Regions from separate parts of the Paenarthrobacter sp. YAF11_1 genome, predicted to be linked through region 1. Evidence: predicted binding sites of a transcription regulator. Region 1 holds the regulator's gene; the other holds the start of a gene.
What was found. Region 1 encodes HrcA, which represses chaperone genes, less so after heat shock. Its sites were predicted from a motif close to TTNGCACTCGNNNNNNNCGAGTGCNAA; they were not measured.
Positions count from the first base shown of each region.

Region 2: the regulator HrcA is predicted to act here: its motif matches at 13,623-13,649, upstream of AB4Y77_RS02600 (FmdB family zinc ribbon protein).

Region 1 covers NZ_JBFRDF010000002.1:249,540-258,768, reverse strand. Annotated here, with positions in the region: gene lepA (translation elongation factor 4) at 1-771, shown strand, start outside; gene hemW (radical SAM family heme chaperone HemW) at 772-2,001, shown strand; gene AB4Y77_RS05250 (DUF4870 domain-containing protein) at 2,033-2,446, opposite strand; gene AB4Y77_RS05245 (DUF3097 domain-containing protein) at 2,568-3,419, opposite strand; gene hrcA (heat-inducible transcriptional repressor HrcA) at 3,597-4,604, shown strand; gene dnaJ (molecular chaperone DnaJ) at 4,655-5,782, shown strand; gene AB4Y77_RS05230 (16S rRNA (uracil(1498)-N(3))-methyltransferase) at 5,785-6,555, shown strand; gene AB4Y77_RS05225 (GerMN domain-containing protein) at 6,589-7,461, opposite strand; gene AB4Y77_RS05220 (PhoH family protein) at 7,886-8,968, shown strand; gene ybeY (rRNA maturation RNase YbeY) at 8,965-9,229, shown strand, end outside.
Region 2 covers NZ_JBFRDF010000001.1:509,162-530,755, forward strand. Annotated here, with positions in the region: gene AB4Y77_RS02505 (DUF1761 domain-containing protein) at 1-36, shown strand, start outside; gene corA (magnesium/cobalt transporter CorA) at 47-1,042, shown strand; gene zapE (cell division protein ZapE) at 1,039-2,220, shown strand; gene AB4Y77_RS02520 (ferritin) at 2,257-2,787, opposite strand; gene crcB (fluoride efflux transporter CrcB) at 2,842-3,213, opposite strand; gene AB4Y77_RS02530 (fluoride efflux transporter FluC) at 3,210-3,653, opposite strand; gene AB4Y77_RS02535 (universal stress protein) at 3,640-4,164, opposite strand; gene AB4Y77_RS02540 (ABC1 kinase family protein) at 4,205-5,917, opposite strand; gene AB4Y77_RS02545 (PadR family transcriptional regulator) at 5,922-6,464, opposite strand; gene AB4Y77_RS02550 (hypothetical protein) at 7,185-7,832, shown strand; gene AB4Y77_RS02555 (hypothetical protein) at 7,953-8,501, opposite strand; gene AB4Y77_RS02560 (hypothetical protein) at 8,494-8,616, opposite strand; gene AB4Y77_RS02565 (hypothetical protein) at 8,630-9,061, shown strand; tRNA gene AB4Y77_RS02570 (tRNA-Ala) at 9,305-9,377, opposite strand; gene AB4Y77_RS02575 (SDR family oxidoreductase) at 9,415-10,215, opposite strand; gene AB4Y77_RS02580 (hypothetical protein) at 10,222-11,085, opposite strand; gene AB4Y77_RS02585 (GNAT family N-acetyltransferase) at 11,252-11,863, opposite strand; gene galU (UTP--glucose-1-phosphate uridylyltransferase GalU) at 11,871-12,806, opposite strand; gene AB4Y77_RS02595 (5-formyltetrahydrofolate cyclo-ligase) at 12,905-13,555, shown strand; gene AB4Y77_RS02600 (FmdB family zinc ribbon protein) at 13,713-13,985, shown strand; gene cpaB (Flp pilus assembly protein CpaB) at 14,057-14,860, shown strand; gene AB4Y77_RS02610 (AAA family ATPase) at 14,887-19,050, opposite strand; gene guaA (glutamine-hydrolyzing GMP synthase) at 19,215-20,804, opposite strand; gene AB4Y77_RS02620 (DUF3817 domain-containing protein) at 20,938-21,438, opposite strand; gene AB4Y77_RS02625 (SURF1 family protein) at 21,435-21,594, opposite strand, start outside.

The DNA of each region.
Region 1 (9,229 bases):
CTGGAAATTACCCGTGAGCGCCTCGAACGTGAGTACAACCTGGACCTGATCTCGACGGCTCCTAACGTCGAATACGAGGTGACACTGGAGGACAAGAAGGTCATCCACGTCACGAACCCCAGCGAGTACCCCACGGGCAAGATCTCCGAGGTCCGCGAGCCCATGGTTTCCGCCACCATCCTGGCTCCCAACGAGTTTGTTGGATCCATCATGGAACTGTGCCAGAGCCGCCGTGGCCAAATGCGCGGCATGGACTACCTCTCCGAGGACCGCGTGGAGCTCCGTTACTGGATCCCTTTGGCGGAAATTGTGTTCGACTTCTTCGACCTCCTGAAGTCCAAAACCCGTGGCTACGCTTCGCTGGATTGGAAAGCAGACGGCGAGCAGGTTGCAGACCTCGTCAAGGTGGACATCCTGCTGCAGGGTGAACAAGTGGATGCCTTCAGTGCCATCACCCACCGCGACAAGGCCTACGCCTACGGCGTGATGATGACCGGCAAGCTCCGTGAGCTCATCCCGAGGCAGCAGTTCGAGGTGCCCATCCAGGCAGCCATCGGATCGCGCATCATTGCCCGTGAGAGCATCCGGGCCATCCGCAAGGACGTTCTTGCCAAGTGCTACGGCGGTGACATCACCCGTAAGCGCAAACTGCTGGAAAAGCAGAAGGAAGGCAAGAAGCGCATGAAGATGGTGGGTCGCGTGGAGGTTCCCCAGGAAGCATTCATCGCAGCCCTGACCACCGACGAGTCCAAGGACAAGGCCAAGAAGTAAATGCCCAGCGTCCTACCTTTGGGCGATCCGGCACCTGCGGACGGAGTACTTCCCCCGCAGGTGCTGGACGGCGTGGAGCACCGTAACTTCGGGCTCTACGTCCATATCCCGTTTTGTGCCGTTCGCTGCGGCTACTGTGACTTCAATACCTACACGGCGACCGAGCTTGGCGGCGGGGCCTCCCAGGATGCCTACGCCACAACCGCGGTGTCCGAGCTCGACTTTGCGGCGCTGGCATTGGATGCCTCCGGGCTGCCCCGACGGCGCATGAGTACAGTCTTCTTTGGAGGCGGTACGCCCACGCTCCTCCCCGCGGAAGACCTGGCACGAATCCTGCGGGCCGCCGTGGACCACTGGGGACTTGAGCCCGGCGCCGAGGTCACCACCGAAGCCAATCCCGATTCCGTCACCCCCGAGTCCCTGAAAGTGCTGGCTGACGCCGGATTCACCAGGGTTTCCTTCGGCATGCAATCGGCCGTCCCGCACGTTCTGAAGGTCTTGGACCGCACCCACACCCCCAGTCGAGTGCCGCTTGTGGTCCAGTGGGCCCGTGAGGCCGGACTCGCGGTGAGCCTGGACCTCATTTACGGTACGCCGGGGGAGTCCATGGCGGACTGGCGGTTATCCCTTGAGACAGCACTGTCCTACGAGCCCGATCACATCAGCGCCTACGCATTGATCGTGGAAGATGGCACCAAGCTGGCGGCCCAGATCCGCCGCGGTGAAGTGCCCGGAATTGACGACGACGATCACGCGGCCAAATACGAATTGGCCGATTCGTTGATCTCCGAAGCTGGTTTGAACTGGTACGAGGTCAGCAACTGGTCCCGGACATCCGATCAAGCGTGCCGGCACAATCTGGCCTACTGGCGGGGCGATGACTGGTGGGGCGTCGGCCCCGGTGCGCACTCCCACGTAGGAGGTGTCCGGTGGTGGAACGTCAAGCACCCCACAGCGTACGCAGGACGGTTGGGCGCAGGAAGCTCACCGGCGGCGGGCCGGGAAACCCTGGACGCCGAAACCCGGGAAGTCGAGCGCATCATGCTGGAAGCACGGCTCGGTACAGGCCTTGAAGTGGATGCTTTGGACGCGTTTGGCCGCCATGCAATGGCAGGGCTGATCGCCGACCAACTGGTTGATCCTGCGCAGGCGTTCAAAGGCCGGCTGATCCTTACGCTGAAGGGCCGGCTGCTGGCTGACGCCGTAGTCCGGAGGATTCTCCCCGACTAACCACACGTCCGCTTGAAAAGCGGGGGGAGGGTTACTTGATCCAGCGCAGGTTGAGCTTGTAGCGGTGCGGCTGGCCGTGGTTGACGCGGATTCCGGCCGAGACAGAGAAGCATGTCAGGGCTACCCAGATGCCAGTGGCGATCACGGCAAAGACGTTGCCTACTACCGGCAGCAGAACCAGGATGTTGGCCAGAACCGCAGCGATGGTGGGAGGCAGCGTAAAGTTCAGTGCTTCCTTGGATTCCTGTGCCGTGAAAGGTCCGCGGTCACGGAAGATCAAGTAGATCAGGAGCGATGGCAGGCATCCCAGAATGCCGCCAAAGTGTGCCAAGGTAGCCCACTGCCTGTCCTCGCTGGCGGTCAGTGGCAGCGCATTTGCAGGCGCGCCATGGTACTGGGGCTGGCCTGCGGCGCTGCCCGGTTCTTCAGGAGCGTTCTCTGCCACGGTGTGTTCCCTTTGCTGTAAAGATGGTGCGGTGTTGCTGTCCCAGAATACCGGCCCCGGCAGGCTTCCCGGGACAAGCGCCACGATGACACGTCAGTTGCTGCTGCTTTGAGGGCAATGGTCAGGGAACTGTGAGGAAATCGATGACTTCCTCCACGCGGCCCAGCAGCGAAGCTTCGAGGTCGGCGTAGCTGCGAACCGCTCCGAGAAGCCGTTGCCAGCCCAGTCCTATGTCCTCCGCGGTCTCGTGGGGCCACCCGAAGGCGGTAAGAATCCCGGTCTTCCAGTCGGTGCCGCGGGGCACGGACGGCCAAGCCTCAATTCCCAGGACTTTGGGCCTGATGGCCTGCCAGACATCGATATAGGGGTGTCCGACGATCAGGACATTTCCCGCGGCTCCAGGCACAGTCATGGCATCAGCTGCGATGCGGGACTCTTTGGAGCCGGCCACGAGGTGGTCCACCAGGATGCCGAGGCGCCGGCCGGGACCGGGGTTGAAGGCGGATATTACCGACTTGAGGTCATCGACTCCGTGCAGGGGCTCCACCACAATGCCCTCGACGCGGAGATCGTCGCCCCAGACTTTCTCGACGAGTTCGGCGTCGTGTTTTCCTTCCACCCAAATGCGGCTGGCTTTGGCCACCTGGGCGCGTTGACCTTGAACCTTCACCGAACCTGATGCCGTGCGCCCCGCCTGAACGGCCGGCGTCGGTTGCCGTGGGGCCGGGGGCATCAACCGGATGGGCTGCCCCTCGAGCAGGAAGCCAAATCCGAGTTGGAACGACTTCGTCTTCCCCCGTCTGTCCTCAAGGGACACAATGTGCATGCCGCCGGTTTTCTCGACCCGGGTGACTTCGCCCACCCAGCCTGACTGGACGTCTTCGAGGACCATCCCGCGTTGGACGGCAACCTCCGGCAGTTGCCGTTTGGCCGGAGCTGACAGATCCTGCGGACCCCACGTGTCGAAAGCCAAGGAGTTCCTACCTTTGTGCTGGGTTGTATAGTGCAGTGCTGATTTGCGCTGGGTTGGGACGGGAAAGTTCAATGCTAGCAACGGGGTGGCTCATACTAGACTGGTTAGCACTTGGGCATGTTGAGTGCTAAGTGGACCCGGTCCCAGAGACCACGGCAGTCGTCAGGAGGTGGAGCAATGAGTGAGCCGCGCAAGTTGGAAGTGCTGCGTGCCATCGTTGAAGATTACGTGCATTCTCGGGAGCCTGTTGGATCGAAGGCCCTTGTTGAACGGCACCATCTCGGTGTTTCAAGCGCCACCATCCGTAACGACATGGCCGTTTTGGAAGAAGAAGGCCTCATTGCAGCGCCGCACACCAGTGCCGGTCGTATTCCCACCGACAAGGGCTATCGCCTGTTCGTCGATCGCATCTCCCAGGTCAAGCCCCTTTCGGCCGCCGAGCGGCGGGCCATCCATTCGTTGCTTGAAGGCCCTGATGATGTCGACGACATCCTGGAGCGCACCGTAAGGCTCCTGTCGCAACTGACCAACCAGGTCGCCGTCGTGCAGTATCCACACTCGAACCGCGCTCTGGTACGGCACGTTGAGTTCGTCCTGTTGGCGCCACAACAGGTTTTGGTGGTGCTGATTGCCGATACCGGCAGCGTCGGCCAGAAGGTCATCGATGCTGGTTCGGACGTGGGCGACGACGCTTTGATGCGACTGAGATCCCGCTTCCTGGGCAGCATCGCAGGGACACAACTGGCCCTGTTGCCGCAGGTGCTTCCGTCGGTGATTGCCCTGTGCCCGCCGGAGCTTCGGGGACTGGCCCACACATTGGCCAACGGGCTGCAGGCCCTGAGTGACAACAGCCGCGAAGAACGCATCCTCATGGCCGGTACGGCCAACCTCGCCAGGTCCAACGTGGACTTCCCCTTGAGCATTGGCCCGGTGCTGGAAGCTCTTGAGGAACAAGTTGTCATGCTCCGGTTGTTATCAGACATGGGGGATGACCCCCGTGGCGTCACCGTGAGTATCGGCCGGGAAAATCCCTACGACGGATTGGCAGAAGCTTCCGTTGTCGCCACCGGGTACGGCTCCGGCGCCAAGGTGGGGATTCTGGGGCCAACCCGCATGGATTATCCAACGACCATGGCCGCAGTCCGGGCCGTGGCCCGTTACCTTTCACGCATTCTTGGCGGCTGAAGGCCGTCCCGAAGAAACATCCGCAGTACAACAAGGAAGAGATACCGACTTTGAGCAGCCACTATGACGTTTTGGGAGTCTCGCCGGAAGCCACCGGGGAAGAGATCAAAAAGGCGTACCGCAAGTTGGCGCGGAAACTCCACCCGGACGTAAACCCAGGTGAAGATGTCGCGGAACAGTTCAAGGCCGTGACCCATGCTTATGAGGTCCTGTCCGATCCCCAGAAGCGCCGCGTCTACGATGCCACCGGCAACGAGAATGGAACGGACAACGGGTTTGGTGGCGGATATTCCGGCCAGGGCTTCGCGTTCCAGGACATTTTCGATACGTTCTTTGGTGGTGGCGGCGGTCACGGTGGGCCGGCCTCCCGTGTGCGACGCGGCCAGGACGCACTCATCAGCGTCCGCATCGACCTTAAGGACGCCGTTTTCGGTGTCAACAAGAAGCTTGAAGTGGACACGGCCGTGACCTGCCCCACCTGTGACGGCAGCTGCTGCCGCCCGGGCACCCATCCGGAACGTTGTGACATCTGTGGTGGCAGTGGCCAGGTCCAGCGGGCTGTCCGCTCCATCCTCGGCCAAGTTATGACTGCCGCCCCTTGCGGTTCCTGTGAGGGCTTCGGCACGGTCATCAAGGACCCCTGCAATGAGTGCAACGGCCAAGGCCGCATCCGCAGCCGTCGTTCGCTGACCATCAAGGTTCCTGCCGGTGTTGCCACCGGTACTCGCATCCAGTTGTCCGGCCAGGGTGAAGCAGGGCCCGCAGGCGGCCCGTCCGGCGACCTCTACGTGGAGATCCGTGTCAACAACGATTCCATGTTCATGCGCGAAGGCGACGACCTCCACGCCACCCTCAGCGTGCCCATGACGGCCGCGGCGCTGGGTACGGAGTTGCAGCTGGATACCTTCGACGGCGCACAGGACATTGACGTGAAGGCCGGAACCCAGTCAGGCGAGATCATCACCCTCCGGGGCCTGGGTGTCACGCACCTGCGTGGTTACGGCCGCGGCGACCTCAAGGTACACCTCCACGTTGAAACGCCGAGCAAGCTGGATCCGGCGCAGGAAGAATTGTTGCAGCAGCTCGCCAAGCTTCGCGGGGAGCAGTTCACCGAAGGAAAGCTCGTGGCCAGCGGCGGGATGTTCGCCAAGCTTCGGGACAAGCTCGGTAACCTGTAGCGGTGAGCAACCCCGTTTTCTTCACCTCGGCCGGCAGCCTTGGCGATGTCGGCGCCGGCGGTACCTTCGTGCTGGAAGGTCCGGAAGCGCGGCACGCGGTTACGGTCAAGCGACTTGTGGTGGGAGAGCCAGTCGACATAGCCGATGGGGCCGGCGCGCGGTTGACCGGCACGGTCGCCGAGGCCGGGCCCGCGGGCCTGATTGTCACTGCCTCCGACGTTGTCTTTGAAGACCTGCCGGACGTCCGCTTGGTGCTGGTCCAGGCCCTGGCCAAGGGCGACCGTGACGAACTTGCCATCGAGACAGCCACGGAACTCGGAATTGATGCTGTGCTTCCGTGGCAGTCGGAGCGTTCCATTGTTCGATGGAAGGGCGATCGCGCCGCAAAGGCCCACGCCAAGTGGGAGTCCGTGGTCACCGCTGCCGCCAAGCAGGCCCGGCGGGCGTGGATTCCTGAGGTGAGGTCCATGGTGGACACTGGGTCCTTGGCGAACGCTGTTGCCCAAGCTGACCTTGCCATCATCCTGCATGAAGACGCGAAGAATCCCTTGCGGACCGTCCTTGAGGAGTTGGCGGCAGCGGCAACCAACGCCAGCGCTCCCCGCGAGGTGCTGCTGATTGTGGGCCCCGAAGGCGGGATCTCACCCCGCGAAGTAACGCGGCTTAGTGATGCCGGCGCCGTGACGGCACTCTTGGGGCACCATGTCTTGAGGTCCTCGACGGCAGGACCGGCCGCCGTCGTTCTTGCCAGCGACATCCTGGGACGCTGGTAGGAGCGGCCTTGGGCCGCATCCGGCCCCGGGCAGCTACCCGACCCTGAACAGGCGGGTGTCGGTGCTGGTCGCGATGGCGTTGCCCGCGTTGTCTACTTGGGAGACGCGTACCTCGTACTGGCCGGCTTTCAACGTGGCACCAAAGGTGAACAGGCCATACTGCCCGGGTTCGCCGGTGGCTTGCGTTTGGCCCGTGAGAAGGCTGGCCTTTTCGCCCTTGCCGTTGTCCTGCAGGACCTGCCAGGCGATGGGCTTGGAGCTGTCAGTGCTTCGACCGTTGAACTTGACCAGTCCGGTGGGCAGGGTGGTGTCTTCCTGCGGATCGATGATCCAGAGCGGGGCAACCAGGGAAGCGTCGCGCGTCATTGGTTCCCCCAGCTGCACTTGCCCGAACGCCATATAGTCCTTGTGGCCATCGACCAGGATGACTACTTGGATCTGCTGGCCTGAATTGATGAGCCCTGAGGACGAGGCTGCGGCGGTCGCCGTGTAGACGAGTTGCTGCACTGCCCGCTGCGCCATGCCGGCGTCCAGGTTCGAGTTGAAAGCATCGCGGGAAATATCGACTGTGATGACGTTTTTGCCCGAAATGGAGGTGGCCAGGCTGGCGGGTTCCTGCCAGGGTGTGAAGAAGTCATGATCCAACGGCTTTTCCGCCATCATGATCCTCAGCGCTGTGGTCACAGGATTTCCGTCGCCGGAGATATCCCTGAACTCGCGGTAGAGGTAGACCTCTTCCTTGCTCCGTCCAATCCAGTAGACCGGGATCTTGGTGGAGGCCTGGGTGGTTTCGAGCGGGGCGTTGCTGGCCGGGGCTTCCTGGACGGTCAGCGGCGGCGGAGTGGAGGTGGCCTGGGTGCCACCGCCGTTGGCGATGCAACCGGTCAGGAGGAGGACAGCGAGCATAGCCGGCACGGCAACAGCGGACTTGGTCCGCTTGTTCGCGCCATGAACGTTGCTGGCTGTTTTCTTGATGGTTTTCCTGTCCTGCCCTGCATGGTTTGGCAGCCATTTGTTGGCTGGCGTGCGGGGTTCAGTTTCCACCCGCTATGCCAGCTTGGCACATCGTCGACGGCGGTCGGCCGGGTTTCCGGGGGAGGCCGCCAACTGAAACATGATTGATACCGGCTTGATGCCGAGTTGAGACAAAATGTCCGTACCGGCCCCGGGTGCCCAATGAGGCTGCCGGGAGAGGTCCATCAAAGGCCGGGCTGGCGTAGGATTGAAGACATTCCGGCATGAACGCGGGCAGTGTAAGCCCGCAGCTAATGTCGAATCGATGGCGTTATTATCGACCAACCGGAGGAGAAAAGGCCTGAGGGCCAGCACTATGAGTGAATCTTTGAACGGGCGGCTCAGGACCGGAAACGGCAACCAGCCGCCCAACGAGTTCCCGCACACTTTACCGGGCACGCGCACGGAAGTCGTCACCTTCGACAACTCCGACCAGATGGTTCACTCGTTGGGCAGCCATGACGAAGCCTTGAGGTACATCGAGGAACAGTTCCAGGACGTCAACTTCCATGTCCGCGGCAACGAGCTCTCCATGACCGGGCCATCCACCGTCATCCCCCGCGTCATGCGCCTCCTCGAGGAAGTCCGCGGGTTGGTGGCAAAGGGGACTGTGGTGACGCCGGACGTCCTCCAGCAGCTGGTCTCCCTGCTCAGGGCCCAGTCGGTGCAGAATCCTGCTGATGTGCTGACCCACAACATCCTGTCCAGCCGTGGCAAGACCATCCGTCCGAAGACACTTAACCAGAAGAACTACGTGGATGCCATCGACGCAAACACGGTGATTTTCGGTATCGGTCCAGCTGGCACGGGCAAGACCTACCTGGCCATGGCCAAGGCCGTGCAGGCACTGCAGATGAAGGAAGTCAGCAGGATTATTCTGACGCGGCCTGCTGTGGAGGCAGGGGAGCGGCTGGGGTTCCTGCCCGGTACATTGAGCGACAAGATCGATCCGTACCTTCGACCGCTCTATGACGCCCTCCACGACATGATGGATCCGGAATCCATCCCACGGCTGATGGCTGCGGGCACCATTGAGGTGGCGCCTTTGGCATACATGCGCGGACGCACGCTCAATGACGCCTTCATCATTCTTGATGAAGCGCAGAACACCACACCCGAACAGATGAAGATGTTCCTGACCCGCCTCGGCTTTGGTTCAAAAATGGTGGTCACCGGCGACGTCACCCAGATCGACCTTCCGCTGGGCGCGACGTCGGGCCTTCGGATTGTCCGGGAAATCCTGACCGGCATAGACGACGTCAATTTCTCTATTCTTGAGGCGGCCGACGTCGTTCGGCATCGCCTGGTGGCCGACATCGTATCCGCCTACAGCACTTGGGATGACGCGCATCGCAAAGACGCGTCAGGCACACATTACAAACGTGGAGAACGTCAATGAGTATTGAAGTCAACAACGAGTCCGGTGTGGCGGTGGACGAAGCCCAGCTGGTGACGTTGTCCCGCTTCATCTTCGAACGGCTCTACATCCATCCGCAGGCGGAGCTTTCCATTCTCCTGGTCGATGAACCCGCCATGGAGAAGCTCCACATCGAACTGATGGATGAGCCCGGGGCCACTGACGTCCTGTCTGTTCCCATGGACGAGCTCACGCCAGGCACCCCGGGCAAGCCAACCCCGCAGGGAATGCTGGGCGACATCG
Region 2 (21,594 bases), on a different contig from region 1:
ACCATTGCGGGCGCCATCATCGGAGCAATACAGTAGCGTTCTCCCAGTGACCATCATTGACAACGCCGTATACGTAGACGGTGTCCGCACAGCCACACCGCACAGCCTTGAGCAAACGTTTGAGACCCTGGCCGAACACGGCGGCATGGCCTGGATCGGCCTGTACCGGCCGACGAAGGACGAGATGGCCGCCGTCGCCCAGGAATTCGGTCTCCACGAACTCGCCGTGGAGGACGCCGTTTCGGCACATCAGCGGCCCAAGCTTGAGCGGTACGACCACAACCTGTTCACTGTCCTCCGCCCCGCCAGATACCTTGATGAAACCGAGACGGTGGAGTTCGGCGAACTGCACATCTTCACCGGACCGAACTTTGTGGTGACCATCCGGCACGCTGAAACCGGTGGGGTGGCCCGGGTCCGCCACCGGCTGGAGACACGTCCGGACCTCCTCTGCCACGGACCTGAAGCGGTGCTCTACGCGCTCCTGGACCAGGTGGTGGATGACTACGCGCCGGTAGTGGCGGGTCTTGAGAACGACATCGACGAAATCGAAGACCAACTCTTCAGCGGCGACAGCGCCGTGTCGCGCCGCATCTACGAGCTTGCCCGTGAAGTGATCCAGTTCCAGCGGGCCATCCAGCCCCTCCCGAACATGATGGCGCTGTTGGAAAAGGGTTTCGAAAAATATGGCGTGGACATTGAGTTGCAGCGCTCCCTCCGCGACGTCGAGGACCACGTTCAGCGCGTCATCTCCAGGGTGAACTCCTTCAGGGACCTCCTGCAGAACGCGCTCACCCTGGATGGCACTCTGACTGCAAACCGCCAGAACGAGGCCAGCGCCGCGCAGAACGAGCAAGTCAAGAAGATCTCCTCCTGGGCTGCCATCCTCTTTGCACCCTCATTCGTGGCAGGCGTGTACGGGATGAACTTCGACCATATGCCTGAGCTGCATTGGGACTTCGGTTATCCCCTGGCGGTGGGGCTGATGTTCGGTGCAGCCCTGCTCATGTACCTCATTTTCAAGCGCAAAGGCTGGCTGTGACGCCTCTCCCGAGGCCTGTTCCCCGCTCTGCGCGGGACGCTGTCCGCGGTTTGCTGGCGGGTATGGAGCACGACGCCGGACGGGCGGGTTTTGCTCTTGAGCCCAGTCAGCGGCAAGCAGCCGAGAGGTTGGCGGCCTTCGGCGCCCAACTGACGGGCCGTCGTCGTGCACTTTCCCGCAAGACGCCGCGCAGCCTCTACTTCCACGGGCCGGTGGGCCGCGGCAAGACGTGGCTGATGGACAGCTTCTGCGCGCGGCTTGACGCGCGGAAACGTCGTGTCCACTTCCACGACTTCTTCCGCAGGCTCCATGCGGGAACCCACGGCGTCGAGGCCGGCAGCGGAACTGCCATCCAGCAGTCTGTGGATGCGTTGCTGGATGGCATCGAGGTGCTGTTTTTCGACGAGTTCCATGTCCATGATGTTGGCGATGGCATGTTCATTGCCCGGTTGTTGCGATCTGCTGCGCAGCGCCGCATCCCCCTGGTAGTGACATCGAACTACGCCCCGGACGACCTCCTGCCCAATCCCCTCTGGCACGAGCATTTCCTGCCCACCATCGAGGCGATCAAAGAGATGATGGACATCGTGGAGATCGAGGGCACTACGGATTTCCGCCGTTTTCCGGCCGCTGGAACTGCTCCTGCCGAGGGGTTCGCTGCGTTCCGCTCAGGTCGAATCGTCTCCCCCGGCACGCCCGCACAGCTGGGGCGCCTCGGCCTCTTCCGGCCGGCACCATCCCAGGGCCGCGTTTTGCAGCCGACAACCCAGCCGATGGTGGTCAGGAATTCCGACCCCGAGGTGCTCTGGGTCGGTTTCGAGGAGCTCTGCGGCGGGCTCACCTCAACAGCGGACTTCCTGGTGTTGGCGGAGACCTATGGAACGTGGGTGATCGACGACGTTCCCTCTCCTGCAGTAAGGGACTCGGCATCCGCGCCCTCATGGCAGCGGTTCAGCAATGTGGTGGACGTCCTGCACGACCAGGACATCACGCTGTTCCTGATCGGCGAGGGCCCATTGGAATGGGACATCGACGCATCCGGCAGCGTTTCACCGGTTCCACCGGTTTTGCCCGTGGACTTGGCGCGGATAGCGAGTCGTTTGTCCCTCTTGGGGCGGGTGGAGCACCACGATGGCGTGGACAGTGCTCTGCACAGTAAAGAGGCCGCCGGAAGCTAAGCTTCCGACGGCCACAGGAATGATGTGGATCCGGCCCTAGATGACGCCGCCAGCTGCGGACGGTGCGCTGGCATCGTTTCCGCCGTCGCCGACCGTTTCGCGGGCGACGTAGTTCTCGATGTCGAAGAGGTTCTCGGCCCGTTCCGTGATGTTGAGCAGCGTGGTCATGGAAGCAACTTCCTCAACCTGCTCCTTCAGGAACCACAGCATGAACTGCTCGCCCAAGGCATCTCCCTCGGCGCGGGCAACACGGAACATCTCTTCGATGTTGCGGGTGACTTCCTTTTCCTGCTCCAGGGCCAACGCGATGGGTTCCTTGGCGTTGGAAAAGTTGTTGCGAACAGGGGCGATGCCCGGGATCTCCACGTGCACATTGCGGTCCAGCATGTACTGGACCATCATCATGGCGTGGTTGCGCTCCTCGAGGGATTGGCGGTAGAAGTGCCGGGCGAGCTGCGGCAAGTCTTCGCCATCAAAGTACACAGCTACTGCGATGTATTGCTGGGAGGCCGCAAACTCATTCGCAACCTGGGCGGACAACAGCTCATTGAAAGTCTTCTTAGCCATGGCTCGATCCTACAGGCGGAGAATGCCAGTTCCGGTGGTGAGATTCGCCACTGCTCAGGGCAGCAGGAGACTGATCCACACACCCGCAGCAGCCGCCATGACGCTCACGGCCATGGTCCCCAACCCATTGATGACTGCCAATGCTGTACGCCCGCTTTGAACGAGCCGGATGGTCTCAAGGCTTGCGGTGCTGAAGGTGGTGTAGCCGCCCAGGAATCCGGTACCGAGGATGAGCATCAAGGACTCCGGTGCCTGGCCGCGCATGATCAGGCCTGCCAGGAAACCCAGTAACAGTGAGCCGGAGACGTTGATGGTGACGGTCCCCCATGGGAAGGCAGTCCTGAGCCGCGCCCGGACGAACCCGTCCACCACAAACCGCACTGCCGCACCCACCCCACCGGCCAGAGCAAGAAGGATGACTGTCACGAGCGTCGTCCGGTTGCGCGCCGGTGATGCCAGGCACCCAGCCAGATTCCCGCGGTGGTAGCGGCGGCCCCACCCAGTAAGCTCGCAGCGAGGTACCCCGCAGCGGCTGTGGCCGCTCCAGCGGTAAACAGATGCACCGCGTCCAAGGCCAGTGTGCTGTAGGTGGTGTAGGCGCCCAGGAACCCCGTGCCCAAGGCGAGCCGCAGGACCCGGCGATTGCCGACGTCGGGCCCCCCGCGTGAAAGTCCCTCCAACAGCGCGCCCAACGCCAAGGCACCCGAAAGGTTGATGACCAGGGTGGGAAGCGGCCACGCTCCGGGCGCAGGGATGACCAGCCCCAGACCGTACCGTGCGAGTGCCCCGAACACCCCGCCGGCTGCCACGATCGCAATGAAACCCCAATGGAGGTGAACGGGGTTTTTGGCCTCAGTCGTCGTCATCGTCAATGGGGACCCTGGGATTGACGGGAACAACGAGCACCGGCCGGACCTGGCGGTGGAACAGGTGGCGCGCCACCGAGCCTGCCGTCAGTTCCTTCAAGGCGGCAGCCAGTTTGTGCTCCCGGGTACCCACCACGATCATGGACGCTCCAATGTCCTCAGCCTCACGGGCCAAAGCGCGGGCGGGTTCCCCGGCCAGATGGACCAGAGACCATTCAACGCCGTTGCCGTCCAAGTGGTCATGAAGGGTTTGCGCCAGCGATTCGGGGATCGTGTGAAGATCCGCATCAATGCCGTCCGGATCGATCGGCGCTGCCGGCCCTGCCGTGCTGCCGTCCACCGGATACACCGTGACGTCTGCGTAGGCGCACACCAGAGGCAGCCCGGCACTGGCCGCCACAGTCGCTGCTTGTTCGAGGACTACTGGGTGCTGCCCCGGCATGACGCCAACCAGAATGGGGCCGGCCGCACTGGTGGAGGCCTCGGAACGCGGAGCGGGAGTCTCTGTCACAAGGAAAGTCTACGGCGGTAGCCGGAGCCGGCGGTTGTTCTCAGGACTGACGCCGCCCCGACCACAGGCCATAGAGCAACGGGACCGCTGAGCCGATCATCAGTACATTGCCAAGTCCGGGATCATCCGTCCGCAAAACGGCTCCGGCGATCAGCAGTGCGGCGAAAATCAGCGCCGCCACTGCCCGTCGCGCTGTGAGGATGAGACTCGCCATCTGCCGCTCCAGGCGCCGGTTGCCCACTTGGAGGGATCCTTCTTCCAGTTTCGAGACCAGCCCGTCCAGCCTCTTGGGCAGGCGAAGGGCGATGGCGGCGGCTTCGACAGTCTGGGACGCGACATCGTTGATCAGGTTGTCGCGCTCGTCACGCAGAAGTTGCGCCGCATATGGTTCCACCGAGTCCCACAGGTTGAAGCGGGCATCCAGAGAACTGCACACACCCGACGTCAGGGACATGGCCCTGATAATGAGCAGGAAATTCTCGGGCAGTTGGAAGGGCAGAGAGCGGATCACGCTGCCGAATTCAGTGCCGAATTCACGGAACTCCCGTGGGTCGACATCGCGAAGCTCGGCGAAGCCCATGCCACCGAAACGCGCAAAGAGCTGCGTCATTGCCCGCTCAAGCTCCGCGGTATCGGCCGACTGCATCAGCACCCCTACATCGCTGATTGCGGTCACCAGTCCCTTGCCGTCACGAGAGGCAGCGGCAATCAGGAGCTTCCGGAGGCCGCTGCGCGTCTTCACCGGAACCTCGCCCATCATGCCGAAGTCAATGAACGTCAGTTTCCACGGATGTTCACTGGAGGGATCATTGACCGGTGTAACGAAGATATTGCCGGGGTGGGGATCGGCGTGGAAGAAACCGTTGGTGAACAACTGGTCAAACATCACCGAGGCGAAGACCGGTGCCACCTCGGCCGGGTCTATGCCGGCCAGGCGAAGCGAATCCGCGTCCGTAATCTTGATGGCCGTGACATCTTCGAGGGTGAGCACACGGCGGGTGGTCCGCTCCCAAACCACCGCTGGAACGGTCACCCGGGCGTCAGCGGCGAAGTCAGCAGCAAACCGCTCTGAATTGGCCGCTTCATTCAAGTAGTCGATTTCCTCGAGGCTGGTCTGCGCGAATTCCTTGATCAGCGCAGGGACGTCCGCACGATTCGAAACCAGGCGGATGCGGCTGAGCCAGCCTCCCACTTTCCGCAAGGCAGCGACGTCGACGTCTACTATTTCGGCGATGCCGGGCCGCTGCACCTTGAACACCACGCTGCTGAGCCCTGTGTCCTCGGCGTTACCGGAGAGGAGTTTTGCCCGATGCGCTTGTCCCAGTGAAGCCGCCGCGATGGGAGTCTCCTCGACCGAAGCAAACACTGCCTCCAAGGGAGCACCAAGTTCGGCCTCGGCAAGCGCCCGGATGGCGGGAAAAGGGACAGGCGGAACTTCGTCCTGCAACCCCTCCAGCTCCGAGGTAATTTCCGGCGGGAGCACATCAAGCCTGGACGACATGAACTGGCCCACCTTGATCATGAGCCCGCCGAGCTCCACCGCGAGGCCATGAAACCGCCGGGCGAAGCGCCGCATTCTGTTGGCGCGGTTCCGTTCTGTCAGCCTGCGCAGGCCCACTCTGGGCAGGAACAGCTCAAACCACCAGGTCACCGCCAAGTGCCATGCGGCGAATCGCAGGATTCGACGATAACGGGCACGGGGGTCCCCGGCTCCCCTCAGGGAATCAGCCCGCTCACGTCGAATCGACGTCACCCCTTCAGTCCTGGGCGAGGATCGAGTAGAGGCGACGGCGGGCGTCCTCAAGCACTGTCACAGCCTCCTGCACTTGCTTGGGTGTTCCGGTGCGGCCGACCTGCGCCGCAGCCTGAGCCAGGTCCACACCTGCCTTGGGCAGTGCAGCGAACCCCGGGCTCGACGACGTTCCCAGGGAGTCCCATGGCGCGGACGTTTCAGAACCAGCCACATCCTCACGGCCTGCTTCGGTCAGGGAGTAGATCTTGCGCCCGTTGGATTCTTCCGCGCTGACGAAACCTTCGTCTGCCAACAGCTGCAGGGTGGGATAGACGGAGCCGGCGCTCGGCTTCCAGCTTCCTCCGCTGCGCTGTTCGATTTCATGGATGATCTGGTAGCCGTGCATGGGACGCTCGGCCAGCAGGGCAAGAATCGCCGATCGCAGCTCACCGCGGCCCGCTCGGGTTCCGGAACGTTTTTCGAACCGGGAACGGAACTCCTCAACGGCTTGCCACATGCCGTCCAGGTTGTTGCCCATGAATCCGTTTGCAGGGAATGAATTGTGCATCAAGCTCACCTCAATCAATCGCGAACGATACTAAACGATAGTTAACGATATACCCCCACGCGGTTCCGGAACAACGACGGGCTCGAGGCGGGGCTGCTCCGGAAGAAGACGGAAAGGAGATGAGGTGTTTGCTCATCGAGACAGTTCCTTCGTCGCGGGACGGGCGATGATCACCATCCTCGCCGATGCCACGGCGCCGCGGAAAGGACCTTTAGCGCAGGGCCGGACAGCACTTCTGGGTGATGCCGTCCGGCCCCAGCCGCGGAACCTTGGGGCAGCTCCGGCGAACGAGGGGGATCATTGGCCGTTGCGTGGGATCCGCTGGGTTCAGTAAAGATGATCCCTGGTTCAGGCACACGAGTAGTTGGTACTCGTCTTTTGCTTGTGCTTGAAGGATCCACTACTTGCCGGGCCCGATAGCCAGGGGCCAAATGTGGAGCTAAGGAGATTCGAACTCCTGACCTCTTCCCGAGGAGAACACATCTCAGCGATTGCTCACGGGGTTTACCCCGGACTACGGCGACGAATCACCTGTGACTCCCTGCTATGCGCTTCGGCGCGATGCTTCATATTTCAGGAGCCGAGGGGGCGCCATGATAGGGCAGATCCCGCTGGCGTATATGGTTCGAGGTGACTTGATACGGCGACCTCTTTAGCCGTTCCCCATCGCTGAATTCCGTGGGCGTTTCGACGTCGCACGAAACTGGAGACTGAATCGACATGTATTTCTTCAAGGCAATCAAGAACTTTTTCAAAGCAAGAGTTCTGCTTTGGCCTGTCCTACTGCTCGCCGCGATTATTGTCTCGGCAACAGGCGCCTCTTTCGCATTCGGTGGGCTCAACGCTCTCGCTCTCAATTCACTGTTTTCCAGCAGCTCGAACGAACGCGATTCGCAGGTGGTTCAGGCCGTCACGCGTGTGCAAGAGATCGCATTGCTCACCCTTCACATCGAGGGTGTCGCGAGGCACGAAAGCAATGGAGAGATTTTTGGAGTGGCCGTACCCGCGAGCGAGAAAACAACTTTGCTCCAGTACAAGTTCGACGCAAAATTAGGCATTGATGGGTCACAGGTGAAGATCGAACCCACCGGCCCAGAGTCGTACCGGGTGACTGTCCCCGAATTCATTGGCATAGGCTTCCAAGATCCCGTATTTGAGGATCCCTTAGAGAGCAGCAACGCGCTCAGCTGGCTGACACCGCCAGCCGTTCAGACTCGCATGATCAACAACATCCTAAGTGACGAGAACAAGCAGAAGTACATCGCCCAGAACGTTCCAGCACTTCAGGAACAGACCAGGGAGTTCTACTCCGGAATCATCGCAAGCATCGATCCCAAAATCACCATCGACTTTGAGTTCGCAGGTTAGATGCCATCAGCGCCTTCTGGCCGCGAGAGCCCCTGAGTGACAACGGTCGGTATGCCTTGACCACATACTTTCATCAACTGGTGGCAGCGCAGGGCAGATAGTCCGCGCTTGGCCCTTGCGTCAAATAACAATGGCCGGGCTTTTCTGACCATAGTTATTTGACAGTACTGGGTCGGCTTCGTCGTCGACGGTCATCCGGCAGTTCAGAGTTCGCTGCAGCGCCTGCGTGCCGCCAGATACCTGGAATGGTTTCCTACCGCCGAGCGTCGGGATCTTCGCCGGGGCCAAGTGGTCAGCCACCATCACGTCGATCTGCTGCTCGCCGCGGAGGAAACCGTGGGCTGGGGCGTTATGAGAGATGGATTTCTCCAAGGTGTACCCGAGCCCGCTCAGTACCGCACTGACTGTAGCCGTCGTCGCCGCGCCGGTCTCGATCTGCAGCACGATGGCGACATCCGCTGTTGGCCGGGAGACGGCAAGACCAGCGGCCGCAGCGTGTAACTGCACCATAAGCCCACCGACCAACGTCCATTGGCTGGACGGCAGCGCCCGGGCCAGTTCCACGCATTGTGGCCATGGAGTTCCCCAGCCTCCCGGAGGTACGGGCACGTCCCACGTCCCGCGGTCATGGGCCGTTTCGGCGGCGGCGTCCAGTTCAGCTTCAGGCATGGAGCAGTTCGTTGATGACGCGTTTTCCGGCGCTGCGTTCGCGGGTTGCCAGTGAGTCCATGAGGTCCACCGCGATCGCTGCCAGCGGCGCCCGGCCGTCGACGAAGGGTTTCATCCAAAGCGACTTCATGAATGATGGCGTTGCCGTCGGGATCTTCAACCAGGCCGAACGCGTCCGCGAGGGCAGATACGTCGCCGCTCATGACATAGCCTTCGGCAGTCCCGCTCCCGCCGGCCATCCCGAACGTGCCTGCAATGGATTCCTCACGCATTGCCGAGGCACCACTTGGGATCAGGTGGTCCTTGAGTGCGGCCAGCCCGTCCGGAGTCGCCCTGTAGCGGTGGGTATTGTCCTTGTTCCGGGCGAGAACACGAACGGCGTCGGCGTCCAGCTCCCGCAGTCGACTCTTCAACCGGGACTTCTCCGACGCGCTGATCCAAGTGGGGTTCTGACCAGAGAGCAGCGCCATTGCAGCCCAGGCCGTCTTGGCCGTCCACGCGCGGCCACGTCTGGTGCCGGCCATGGCCAGGCGCTCGACCGACGATCGATCGATGAGTAACAAGCGGCCAGCGCGGCCAATGGCCATCAACTGGCCAGAGCCGAGCAGGTCATGAACTGAGGCGCGAGTAATGCCGAGCCTGTCCCCGACCTCCGCGACAGTCATTTCCTTCTTGTACTGCTGACACTAAACCCTACAGTTGTAGGGTTTAGTGTCAGCAGGGAATGCCCGAGCCCTAACAAACAAAGTGCTGCGAAAGCGCTTATTCGTCACAGCGGCCAGGACAAGAAACACCACCAAATGTGGAGCTAAGGAGATTCGAACTCCTGACCTCTTCGATGCGAACGAAGCGCTCTACCAACTGAGCTATAGCCCCTGGACCAATCCGTAACCGTCCGGCCAGTGTCCCTAGGCTACAAACTTTCCCGGCGCTTTTCCAACCACGACACGAACGTCTCCACCCCATCCTTTTGCCCCGGGATCAGGTTGTTGCCGGATCGCAGGAAGGCACCCATCGCGCCGGGCAACGGCACCTCCACTATCTTGCCCCGCGCGCCGGTAACGGCCTGCCACGACTCCGCCATCTGCCGCATGGTGAGCACTTCCGGACCGCCCACCGTGCGCAGGCGATGACGTTCAGGGCCGGTGCTTTCCAGGGCAGCCTCCAGCAGTGCCCCTGCAACGTCAACCGGCGAAATGGTCTGGAATTTTGCGCGCTTGAAGACGGGAATGAGGCGCACCTTGGCCCCGGCAGCGAAGATCATTGCTACCAGGCCGTGAAACTGTGTTGCGCGAACCACCACGGTCTCCAGAGGAGAAGCAGAGTACTTCCGCTCTTTCCCGGCCTTCGAGACGTAATACGAGTACGTGCTCAGATCGCAGTTGATGATGGACAATGCCACCGCCCTGCCCACCCCCGCACTGTGAGCAGAGGCAAGAAGCCGGGCACCGCCGTCGGCGAATTTTCGTTGGGCTTTGCCGAACTGACCTTCAAGGCAGTCAATCACGACGTCGGCGCCCTCCAGTGAGGCCGCCAGCCCTTCTCCCGTGGTGACGTCGCCCGCTACGTAGGTGGCGCCGTCGTGGTGCTTCTCCGAGCCGGGAGGCGGCGCGTGGCGTGACAAAGAGGTCACCGTATGACCCGCATCCAGAGCAAGCCGGACAACCTCGCGACCTACCTGGCCGGTACCGCCCGCGACGCAGATACTGGCCATGCGTGTCTAGGCGCGGCGGCGCTGCAGTACGTCGTCCAGGTTGCTGAGCGCGCTCTGCCCCTTAGCGGAGACCGCAGCAGTGGCCTCGGCCTGCTCAGCACCTTGCTTCAGGACGGGCTTGCCCACCGGTTTGGGAGCCTCAGGGAGGTCCAGCGGTTCAGGGGCCGGCCTTGAAGCTTTAGCGGCTTCAACATATGTGGGCTTGGGAACTGCGACAGGCTCCCAGCTTGAACCTTTGGAGTCTTGGGATGCTTGCGCCGATGTATCCCCTGCGGCAACGGCAACCGCCAAAGCAGCCTGGCGAAGCTCAACAGCGGATAGGCGCGCAGCTTCACGGCTGGTGGCTTCGGCGTCGAAAACCGTGGTTTCCTTCGCTTCCACTGCCGGTTCCTTCGGCAAGTAACGTGCTGGCGTCGGGATGGGGGCTGCCTGTGCCGCACGGCGTGCCCGGCGTTCGCGAAGATCCCTGAGAGCGAGCTTCCGCAACGTTACGACGGCGAACACCGCACCGATGAAGGACACCAGCGGCATCCAGATTGACCCGGAACCAAAGATGAGAAAGATGCCCGAAATGGCCGCTGTCACCAGCAAGGCAAGGCCTGCCAGGGCCAAAGTGAGCCGGGCATAGCGGATGGTGAACGGAGTGGTGGGCGCTTTCCGCTGGGACGGCTCAGCCACGTGGGATTCCTGGGGCGACGCCGGTGCTTTGCTGTGCATGGTCTCCATCGGTTTCTCCTGCTGAGGTGCCAAAGTCAGTACCACCCCTGCCTGCGGTTCGTCTGGTTCGTCGTCGATTGCCGCTGCTGGAACAGCGGCCGTTTGGACTTGTTGACGCCTGTTCCGGAGAACGTAGGGCGCCACCCAGACCATCCACAGCGCAACAGTGACTACGAGTATCACTGAGCTGCTGAGAGGGAAGTCCACATTCAAAACCGTAGAAGCAAATCACCGGGGGCGGCGGCATTGCGGCCGGTGTGTCGTCGTCGAGTCCGCAAATGACTGGATATACGGACAAAATGCCCCATGACCTGCCCGTTTATCCCCTGAGCCACCGACGCAGCAGGCCCTCTGGGACCTCATCCGATGTCAGGGCAAAGGACCGGTGGTCAGCCCATTCGCCGTTGATGTGCAGGTACCGTTCCCGATACCCCTCATCACGGAATCCAAGCTTCTCCACGACCCTCAGACTGGGGGTGTTTTCGGGCCTGATGTTGATCTCCATGCGATGAAGGCCCAACACCTTGAAGCAGTGGTCCGTTGCCATGGCAACCGCCGTCGGAGCAATACCGTGCCCTGCCCGGTCCTTATCGACCCAGTATCCCAGTGTGGCCATCATGGCCGATCCCCAAATGATGGAAGAAACAGTCAATTGGCCCACGATGAGCGGGTCTCTGAATCCAGGGGTGCGCTCGACAATGAGGAATGGCAATGCCGTGGACTGTCGGGCTTGGTTGTTCAGCGAGCCCACCATCTGCCGATAACTGGGCAGGCGACCACCCGGGGCCGGGTTGGACGCCTCCCAGGGAGCAAGCCAATCACTGTTCCGCGAACGGACGTCAGACCACTCCCGCTTGTCGCGGTATCGGATAGGGCGAAGAAACAGGTCTCCGCTCTCCAGCGTCACCGGCCAGATCGCAGAGCCGTACATCCTGAGGTTACTTGGGAAGCGAGGCAGTGAAAGTCGGCAGCCACTCACGCAGTTCAGGACCGAGGTCCTCGCGTTCGCAGGCCAACTCGATGCAGGCCTTGAGGTAACTGAGTTTGTCACCGGTGTCGTAGCGACGGCCCCGGAAAACAACGCCATACACGCCGTAGCCTTCACCTTCGCCGGCTGCCAGCACCTCAAGGGCGTCGGTCAACTGGATCTCGCCGCCACGGCCCGGCTCAGTCTTCTCGAGAACATCGAACACTGCCGGGTGCAGCACGTAGCGGCCGATCACGGCAAGGTTGGACGGTGCCTCTTCGGGAGAAGGCTTTTCCACGAGCTGCTTGATGCGGACGTAGCCGTCCTCGCCGATCTCCTCGACGTCGGCGCAACCATAGGCGCTGATCTTGGAGGGCTCCACCTCGATCAGGGCAACCACGGAACCGCCGGTCTTCTGCTGAACGGCGATCATGTCGCTCAGGAGGTTATCGCGGGCGTCGATCAGGTCATCGCCGAGGAGTACGGCAAAAGGTTCGTGCCCAACGTGCTGCTTTGCACGAAGGACCGCGTGGCCCAGGCCGTTGGGGTCGCCCTGGCGGACGTAGTGGATGTCACCGAGGTTGGTGGCGGATTGGATGGCCTCAAGCTTGGCGGTATCGCCCTTTTCGGCCAACGTCGCTTCCAGCGCCGGCACACGGTCGAAATGATCCTCCAGGGCGCGCTTGCTGCGCCCCGTAATCATCAGGACGTCGTGCAGGCCAACCTTGACCGCTTCTTCGACGACATACTGGATGGCTGGCTTGTCAACCACGGGCAGCATTTCCTTCGGCATCGCCTTTGTTGCAGGCAGGAAACGGGTACCAAGACCCGCTGCGGGGATGACGGCCTTACGGACAGCATTGTTATCGAGAGTCACCGGACTAATGTAACGGAAGGAATACATCATCGGCTAAACCCTCGCCGCGCCGGGACAACATTTCTGTGGACCGGACGGCAGCTTCTGTCGCCGCACCGGCATCAGACGAACCTCACGATCGGACACCCATGGCATCGAAGGAAGACATCCGCAGCAGCCGGCGCCTCCAAAGGCGCGCTCTCTCCCCCGAGCAGATCGCCGCTGCCGGCGCGTCGATCGCGCAGCATGGAACGTCATGGGCGGCTGCCGCTTCCTCCGACCCCCCGGCCGCTTTTGCCGTCTATGTAGGTGTCGCCTTTGAGCCACCCACCATGCCGCTCATCCATTCCCTGCACGAGGCCGGGCACAGGATCCTCCTTCCCGTGTGCGAGCCCGGCCGGCAGCTGAGTTGGGTCTATTGGACCCCCTCGACAGTTTTTGTCCGCTCCTCATATGCCCCTATCGACGAACCCGAGGGCGAACGGCTTGAAAGCCAGGTGGTGGCCGGCGCCGCGGGGATCTTCATGCCCGCCACAGCGGTGGACATGGATGGCAACCGGATCGGGCAGGGCGGCGGCTACTACGACCGGCTCCTCCATGGGCTCGACGATGCCGGCCAGCGGCCGCCCACCATTGCGGTGGTGTACGACGACGACCTGTTGCCTTCAGGTTCGATTCCCGCCGAAGCCTTCGACCGCCCCGTGCGGGAAGTGCTGACTCCCTCCGGCGTGGTCCGCCTGGGCGGGACGGAAGATCCCGACGGGACTCCAGTCACCAGCGGCCCTACGCATACCGCCTGAGGGCATCGGACGGGCTGGTGAGGTCGGGCACATCCACTGGCGCATGCACTGTGGACGGATGATAGAATTGGCACTCAGGCCCTGCGACTGCTAATGCGAAGCGAAATCTCCGCCGTTGCTGCACAGGACCTGACCTTTGTCCTGAAGGAGGAACTCAGTGCCCACATACGCATACGCCTGCAAAGACTGTGACCATGCCTTTGACATCGTCCAGTCCTTCTCCGACAGCTCCCTGACGGAGTGCCCCGAATGCAAGGGCTCCCTTCGCAAGAAGTTCAACAGCGTCGGCGTCGTCTTCAAGGGCTCGGGTTTCTACCGGACTGATTCCCGTGATGCCAAGGGCAGCACTGTTTCAGCCGCGCCTGCTTCACCTGCCGCCGCGTCGTCTGCTCCAGCAGCCACCCCGGCGCCGGCCGCTGCAGCCAGCTAACTTCCCCCCTTTTTCCACATAGCGCCTCTGGCCGCTATTGGACTGCCCGGCTGGCTGGCTAACGTGGCCGCATGCCACAACAGTCTCGAAGCGCCCTTCTTGCCCGCGCCCGGCGTTCAGCGTCGTCTGGCGGTCCTTGGCCCCCGGTTCCATCTGGTGCCAGAGGGCGGTCGTCTCAACGGCGCAACAATGCCGCAAGCTTTCCCCGGCCGCTGGACCATTCTTCCCCTCAGGGCAGAAGGCGAAAGATCGGCTCCTGGATCGCCCGGAACCGCCGCCTCACAGTTGCCCTCCTGCTGTGCCTGGCCGCCGGCATCGCCGTCCAACAGCTGACCCCGGCCTCGGAACTGCGAATCAGCGTCATGGCGGCCGCCCGTGACCTGCCAACGGGAACCACTCTCACAGAAGCCGATTTCACCCGTGTGGGAGTGCCCCAGGACCTCGCCATGACCGGGGCGCTCTCTGATGGCGGGGCCCTCGCCGGCCGCCAGCTGGCCGCACCCTTGAGCCGGGGGCAGATCCCCACGGAGTCCAGCCTCCTGGGTCCCGGGCTTCTTACAGGATCACCCATGGGTACCGCAGCTGTTCCCCTGCGAATGGCCGACCCGTCGTCCATCCAGCTCCTCTCCCCCGGGCAGTTGGTCACAGTGGTCCTCACGGCCGCCGGTTCCTATGACGAATCCAGGCAAAGCCAGGTACTCGCCGGTCCTGTCCCCGTGCTCTGGACCTCAGCCCACGGGGGCAAGACAGGCGAATGGCTGGGCACCAGCGACACCGAAGGATTAGTGGTGGTTGCTGCGGATCCACAACAAGCAGAAAAGCTTGCCGGCGCGTCAACGCAAGGCAAGCTTTTCTTTGTTCTGGTCAACCCGTGATGGGCCGTTCAGGTGGTGGTGGCCGGTCAGCCCCAGTGCGGCGGCTTTTGCTCCTTGAGCCACTGCTCATGGTCGTAACCGGACTCATCGCCCCAGCGCCGGGGATCGTCTTCCGCGGCTTTGGTGGGAAGAATGCCACTCACGCCTGGTTTGGCTCCGGCGTCCTTGGCATCCAGGGGCTCTTCAGCGGTGTCGGCGCCGGGCACGGCGGATTCCGTCTCAGGCCCTTCTTCCGGACCGGTTGCTTGTTCCATCAGTGGTACTTCTTTCCCGTTCTCTGCTTCGCTGCCTGCATCACCGGCAGCTTCGTCATGCTGTCCTGGTGCCTGCCGTGCCGGACTCGGAGCGAATGTTGGCTGCCCTTTGTCCACACTCAATTGTTCAACGTCCATGTCCAGGAAGCCATGCTGAGGCGACGTCGACCGCGGAATGTGATTTTCCAGCCCAAGGTAGGAGCCGATGCGATCTGCGCAGGACGAAGGATCAGTGAACACCTCAATGGTCCACAGGGACATGTAGCGCCATCCCATGCGCTCCAGCAGCTGCGGACGCAACCGGCTGCGTTCCCGGACGCTCATCCGACGGTAGCGTTCTGTGCCATCGGATTCGATCGCGACCGGCGTGGGAATTTCCGCGCCCTCCCGGCCAATAGTGTGGACGGGGTCTGCCGCAGCAGCGATATCCAGAACGCCATCGTAGAGATGCCAGACCCGGGCGCCCCGGGCCCGCAGGCGTTCTCCGAGGTCAGCGACCAAGGGATCCTCACCGAGCGCCTGCTCACTGGCAACAGCGCGGGACGCGGGCGTACCGAGGTTGCTGTTTCCCGAAAGTTCACGGTCAAGCAGTTCGTAGAAGTCAACTGCACCATGGGCCAACCGATCGAGGTCAAGGTCCTCGGGACGGAAGCAGCTCAGGACATGCATGGAACGCCGTGCGCGGGTCATGGCCAAGGCGAACCTGTTCCGGCCACCCTCAGCGGACAGCGGACCGAACGAATGAAGTGCCCGGCCGTGTGGCGTGCGGCCGTAGCCAAGCGAGAAGATCACGTGGTCACGAACCAGCCCTTGGGCTCGCTCAAGATCCACCACGCGGAAGGATTCGGGGCCGGCGCCGAAGAACGTGGACAGCAAGGGATGGTTGGGCAGTTGGAGCCTGATGGCCTCGCCGATACGGGCAGCATGGCGCAAGCTGGCAGTCACCACCGCCAAGGACGTGCGGGGCCGCAGCCTGGCGTGTTCGAACACGAGGTCCACCACGCGATTGACCTCGGCGGTGACGGACTCCACACCTTCATGGTCTGCCCCCGGAAGTCCGGTGCCATCGGGGATGTACTCCACCAGGATGGAACGGTCCAGACCCGTGACAGAGTTGCCGTCAGGCAGGCGGCGCAGGCCGCCGTCGTAGTAATTCTTGCTCAACTGGAGGATCAAATCCTCGTCCACGGCGCGGTAGACCCAATTCAGTTGCCACGTGGGCAGGACCCTTGCCAGCGCTTTGAAGGCGCTGTCGACGGTCTCGTGGCTGGCAACACCGGCTACCGGTGGTTCCACAGCTACGCTGAACGTACGTGCATGGGCAATCTTCGCATCACCGAAGGCCACCACTTGCTTCGCCCGGGCGATGGCAGGAAGTACGGCCTGCAGCGAGGTGGATTCGGCGTCTATGACCACCACGGCGTCAAACTTTTGCTCGGCCGGAAGAACACCGGTCAGGAGGTAGGGACTGACCGACCAAACGGGCACCAGCAGTGGCACAAGCTCCGGCGCTTGGGCGCTCAGCGCCGGCAACGTGACCCTGCCATCCTTCAGCAGGGCCCGCAGCAGTTCCGCCTGCCTGGGGTGCTCAAGCAGCCCCTTATGCCATTTCTGTGCCAACTGCCACCGGAGACGCGCGGCACCACTGGCGATGTGGGCCTGGTCCGCGAGCCGGTATTCGGCTTCGAGGCGACGCAGGGAGTCGCCATCGGACATCGCCAGGTAGTCATCGCCGCTGATCATGGCTTCCAAAGCGGATTGCCACCATGCCAGATCCAATTCGGCGGCCACGGAGCCAGCAGGAACTTCGCGGGCAGCCAGATCGGACAGCAGTTCACCGAGGCCGTGCTCGCGCATTTCCTCGATCAGGAGGGTGCGCTCGGGAAGTGTCTCCAGTGTGGCCGTGTCAGCAACCAGCCGTTCCAGCCGCTCCATCAGCTCCAAGTACGGCGCCCCGTGCAGGGAGCCACCAGCGCTGGTGTGCTTGAGGGCAGCACCAAGGCGGTGCAGTTCGCCGTCCAGCTCCCTGTACAGCGCGCCAAGATCTGCCAGCCCGGAAGGCACGGCGGGGTGGCGCTGGGTGGTGGCGTATCCGGCCCACAGGGCCCGCTGCTCCTGAACCAGGACCAGGGAGCTGTGGAGGTCGGCGATGTGGACTCCGGGCCGCACATATTCCTTGGCTACCCGGCGCAGGCGGGAGCGCTGCATGGAGGGCATCTCCAAGTTGCGCTCACGGCGCCAAGCGGAGCTGGCTGTGGCTGAAATGAGGTCGTGCACCGGCCGGTCAAAGATGTCGGGAGTGAACTTATCCAGGCTCTCCCGGACGGCAATGAGCAGTTCGAGCTGCGCGCCCCATTCAGTGAAGGTATCCCCCAGCCGGATTTCAGCGTGATCGGACACCTGCTTCATCCGGTCCCGCAGGACGGGAAGCTTTTCCTCTGCCAGGCGGGCGAGTTGTTGGGCTTCCTCGGTCTCCTTGCGCGTCACCAGTCGCGCTCCATACCAAGGGCTGGAGGTGGACGACCGGCTGAAGCTGCCAAGCTCAGCGGCCCGGCGCAGGCGGCCTGCCAACTCTTCCCGGTCCTTGATGTTGTCCAGGACGCTTCGCTTCAAGCGGACCGTGGTGGAAGGCGCGGGGTGGATGGACGTCAGCTCTGCCAGCGACTGCATGGCCTGGTACGGCGAGCAACCCCACCGTTCACGGACGTTGTGCAGCGAGGCAACATGGTCCATCAGTGCGTGGCGGTGTCCTGTCAGCGTCTGATGCAAGTTGCCCAGTTGTGGCTCAAGCGCTTTTTCATTGCGCATGATGGCGCGGACCAACTGGCCTTTGAGCTGCTGCGGCGTGGTCCCGTTACCCGGACGGAACAGCATGGAGTCGAGGCCGAGCGATTCGAGGTGTGCGGAAAGGCCCCCCAGGCTGGACTGCCTGTCGCCTACCACCAGCACGGATTTTCCTTCGCTGACCAGCGCACCGATCGCATTGATGGCCGTTTGGGTCTGTCCGCTTCCCGGCGGGGTGCTGACAACCAGGGAATCTCCGGCACGGACGGCATCCACCACGTACTGCTGGTCGGTGTCAGCGTCCAGCAGGAGGAGTTCATCTGCCGGATCACGAAGGTCAAGGCTTGGGAATCGGCCAGCCTTGATGGGCTCAGGCTCAACGTCACCACCGTTTGCCGCCTCAGCAAGCGCCGCTACGGTGGGGTTGTTCGTGTTGATCCAGGGATCATCGAGGTTTCCCGAAAGGTCAGCCAGGGTGGTGACCAACAAGTTGAATTCCACCTCGGCGCCGTGGATCGGCTGGACGAGCGTAGCCAAGCGGTCCAGCACCGGCTGGGGATCGAACCGTGCCGTGTTGTAGGCCATGCGCGCTACTGCGTTGACGTCAAAGACGATGCCGTGGACTGACTTGAGGTGGCGCACCAGGGCAGGGTTCATGCGTGCCTGCTCGGTGAGCTGAAGTTCAAAGTCGTCTTCGCCCGGCCTGATGGTCAGGATGATGGAAGCGAGCATCACCGGCGCCGAAACACGCTGCGGCTTTCCACCCACAGCAGAGGTCCACACCACTGTGCCTGCGGACAAATATCCGGCCTCGATGCCGCGATCGTTGCTCAGCTCAAAGATCTTGGACCTGATGTTGCGGGCAGCACGGGCCGCCACCAAGTATTGTTGCCTGTCGCGGATCAACGTAGACAAGCGTGTTCTGCGACCTGCCAGCAACTGCGCGAGCCCCGAGGGGTGCGCGTTGCTCAGATCGATGGCGCCTTCGGGCGTCTTGACGAAACGCAGCATCGTGTCCGCCCCGGTGACGGGTTTAAGACCAGACAGCCATTTGCGGAGCTCTTCGGAGCCCTCTTCCTGGCCTTGACCTAATGACACAACTTCTGCCTTCTTTTCTGTACTAGCTTTAGACGCCTTGGACCATACCGGCATACCTTCGAGGGTAGCGGGAATACCTTGGCAGTCCGCTCCGCAACGCTGTTCCGACGCGAAATTCGCCGTCATTTCACAGGTGCCTGCCGATTTCGCAGGCAACGGCACCCCGAGGGTTCAAGCACAGTGGCCGGCCTCCCTCAGGAAGCCGGCCACTCAAAATGCTATTCCCACTCGATGGTTCCCGGTGGCTTGCTGGTGACATCCAGCACCACACGGTTTACGCCGTCGACCTCGTTGGTAATGCGGTTGGAGATCCGCGCAAGGAGGTCGTAGGGCAGCCTCGACCAGTCCGCCGTCATGGCGTCTTCAGAAGATACCGGACGCAGCACGATCGGGTGGCCATAAGTACGGCCATCACCCTGGACACCAACGCTGCGGACATCGGCCAAGAGGACTACCGGCATCTGCCAGACGTCGTTGTCCAACCCGGCGGCCGTGAGCTCCGCACGGGCAATGGCGTCGGCCTTGCGCAGCAGGTCCAGGCGTTCCTTGGTCACTTCGCCCACGATCCGGATTCCCAGGCCGGGGCCCGGGAACGGCTGGCGGCCGACGATTTCCTGCGGCAGCCCCAGCTGGGCACCGACAGCACGGACCTCGTCCTTGAACAGGGCCCGCAGCGGCTCAACCAGCTCAAACTGCAGGTCCTCGGGAAGCCCACCCACGTTGTGGTGGCTCTTGATGTTGGCAGCACCTTCACCGCCGCCTGATTCGACGACGTCCGGGTACAAGGTGCCCTGAACCAGGAATTTGATCTTCTCGCCTTCGGCAGCAGCCTGGGCGATGATGGCCCGCTCCGCTTCTTCGAAGGCACGAATGAATTCGCGGCCAATGATCTTGCGCTTGGTTTCGGGATCGCTGACGCCGGCCAGTGCCGACTGGAAGCGTTCCTGCTCATTGGCGACGTAGAGGTTGACGCCGGTGGCTGCCACGAAGTCGCGCTCAACCTGTTCGGCTTCGCCTTCACGCAGGAGGCCGTGGTCAACGAAGACACAGGTCAACTGGTCGCCAACGGCGCGCTGGACCAAAGCCGCAGCTACAGCTGAGTCAACGCCGCCGGAAAGGCCACAGATGACTTTGGAGTCCCCGATCTGCTGGCGGATCCGGTCCACCTGCTCTTCGAGGATGTTGCCCGTAGTCCAGTTGGGGCTCAGGCCCGCACCCTTGAACAAGAAGTTCTCAAGGACGTGCTGGCCGTGGACGGAATGCTTGACCTCGGGGTGCCACTGGACGCCGTAGAGGCGCTTGTCTTCGTTGGCAAAAGCAGCCACCGGCGCACCGGCCGTTGAGGCGAGGACGTCAAAACCCTCGGGGGCCTCTTGAACGGAGTCGCCGTGGCTCATCCAGGTGTTCTGGGAGGAGGGGACGCCGTCCAGGATGGACCGGGCATCGCCGACAACGAGCGCTTCAGTGGCGCCGTACTCCCGGAGACCCGTCTGGGCCACCTTTCCACCCAACGCATTGGCCATCGCCTGGAAGCCATAGCAAATGCCAAAAACAGGCACCCCGGCTTCAAAGAGATCAGCACCGACGCTCGGGGCTCCCTCTGCGTACACGCTGGAGGGTCCTCCGGAGAGGATGATGGCTGCGGGGTCCTTGGCCAGAAGCTGCTCGGTGGTGAAGGTATGCGGAACAATTTCCGAATACACATTCGCTTCGCGGACGCGGCGGGCAATCAGCTGCGCGTACTGGGCACCGTAGTCAACAACCAGCACCGGCTTCTGGGAAGTTTGGGGTGCGGTGGGAGTAGTCACCAGACAAGACTACTTTGCCGGGCCGCCCCGGCGCACGTTGACGAGGGCGGCCGGAGGCCAAAACGGGCCCCGTCGTTAGGCATCTCACAGTGCTTCCCGTCGCGCAGCCCGCAACGGGAAGCAGTGGGCAGTGCTAGTAGCGCTTGGAAGCCTGCGGGTTGGCTGCCAGTTCGGCCTCCACCTGCGCGTGGAATTTCTTCTCCACGATGAAGGACAGCAACGGAACGACGCCACCCAGTGCCAGGAGGACCATCTTGGAGAACGGCCAGCGCATGAGCGACCACAGGCGGAAGTTGGATACCAGGTACACCACGTACATCCAACCGTGCACGATCAGCACCGACGTGGAGATGTTGAACCCGCCGATCACGCCTTTGGGTTCGGATTCCGCGAAGCCGAAGCCGAAGGGCTGGCCAGTGACAGCGTTCGTGCCGCCGGCAAACAGCGAAACTCCAAACCCATAGCGGGCGATCAGTTCCGCGCACAGCAGGAGCAGCATGGCGCCGGTCAGGTACGCCATGACTTTGTAAAAATTCAACGCCGAACGGATCTGGGCTTCCGTTCCGCCGAACCGACGCTTCTTGGGCTTGGGTCCGGATTGCTCGGGCTGGATGGCCGGTTTTGGCTCAATCATTGCTGCACCTTTTGTTCTGGCTCTGGGCTTGTAGTTTCTGTAGCATCCACGGGTTTGGCAGGCTCCGCGTCATCGTCGTCGCCGTCTTCATACTCGTCCTCGTCCTCCTCGAGGTCGCGTCGGTAGTCATCCTTGACCAGACGCCACCAGATGAAG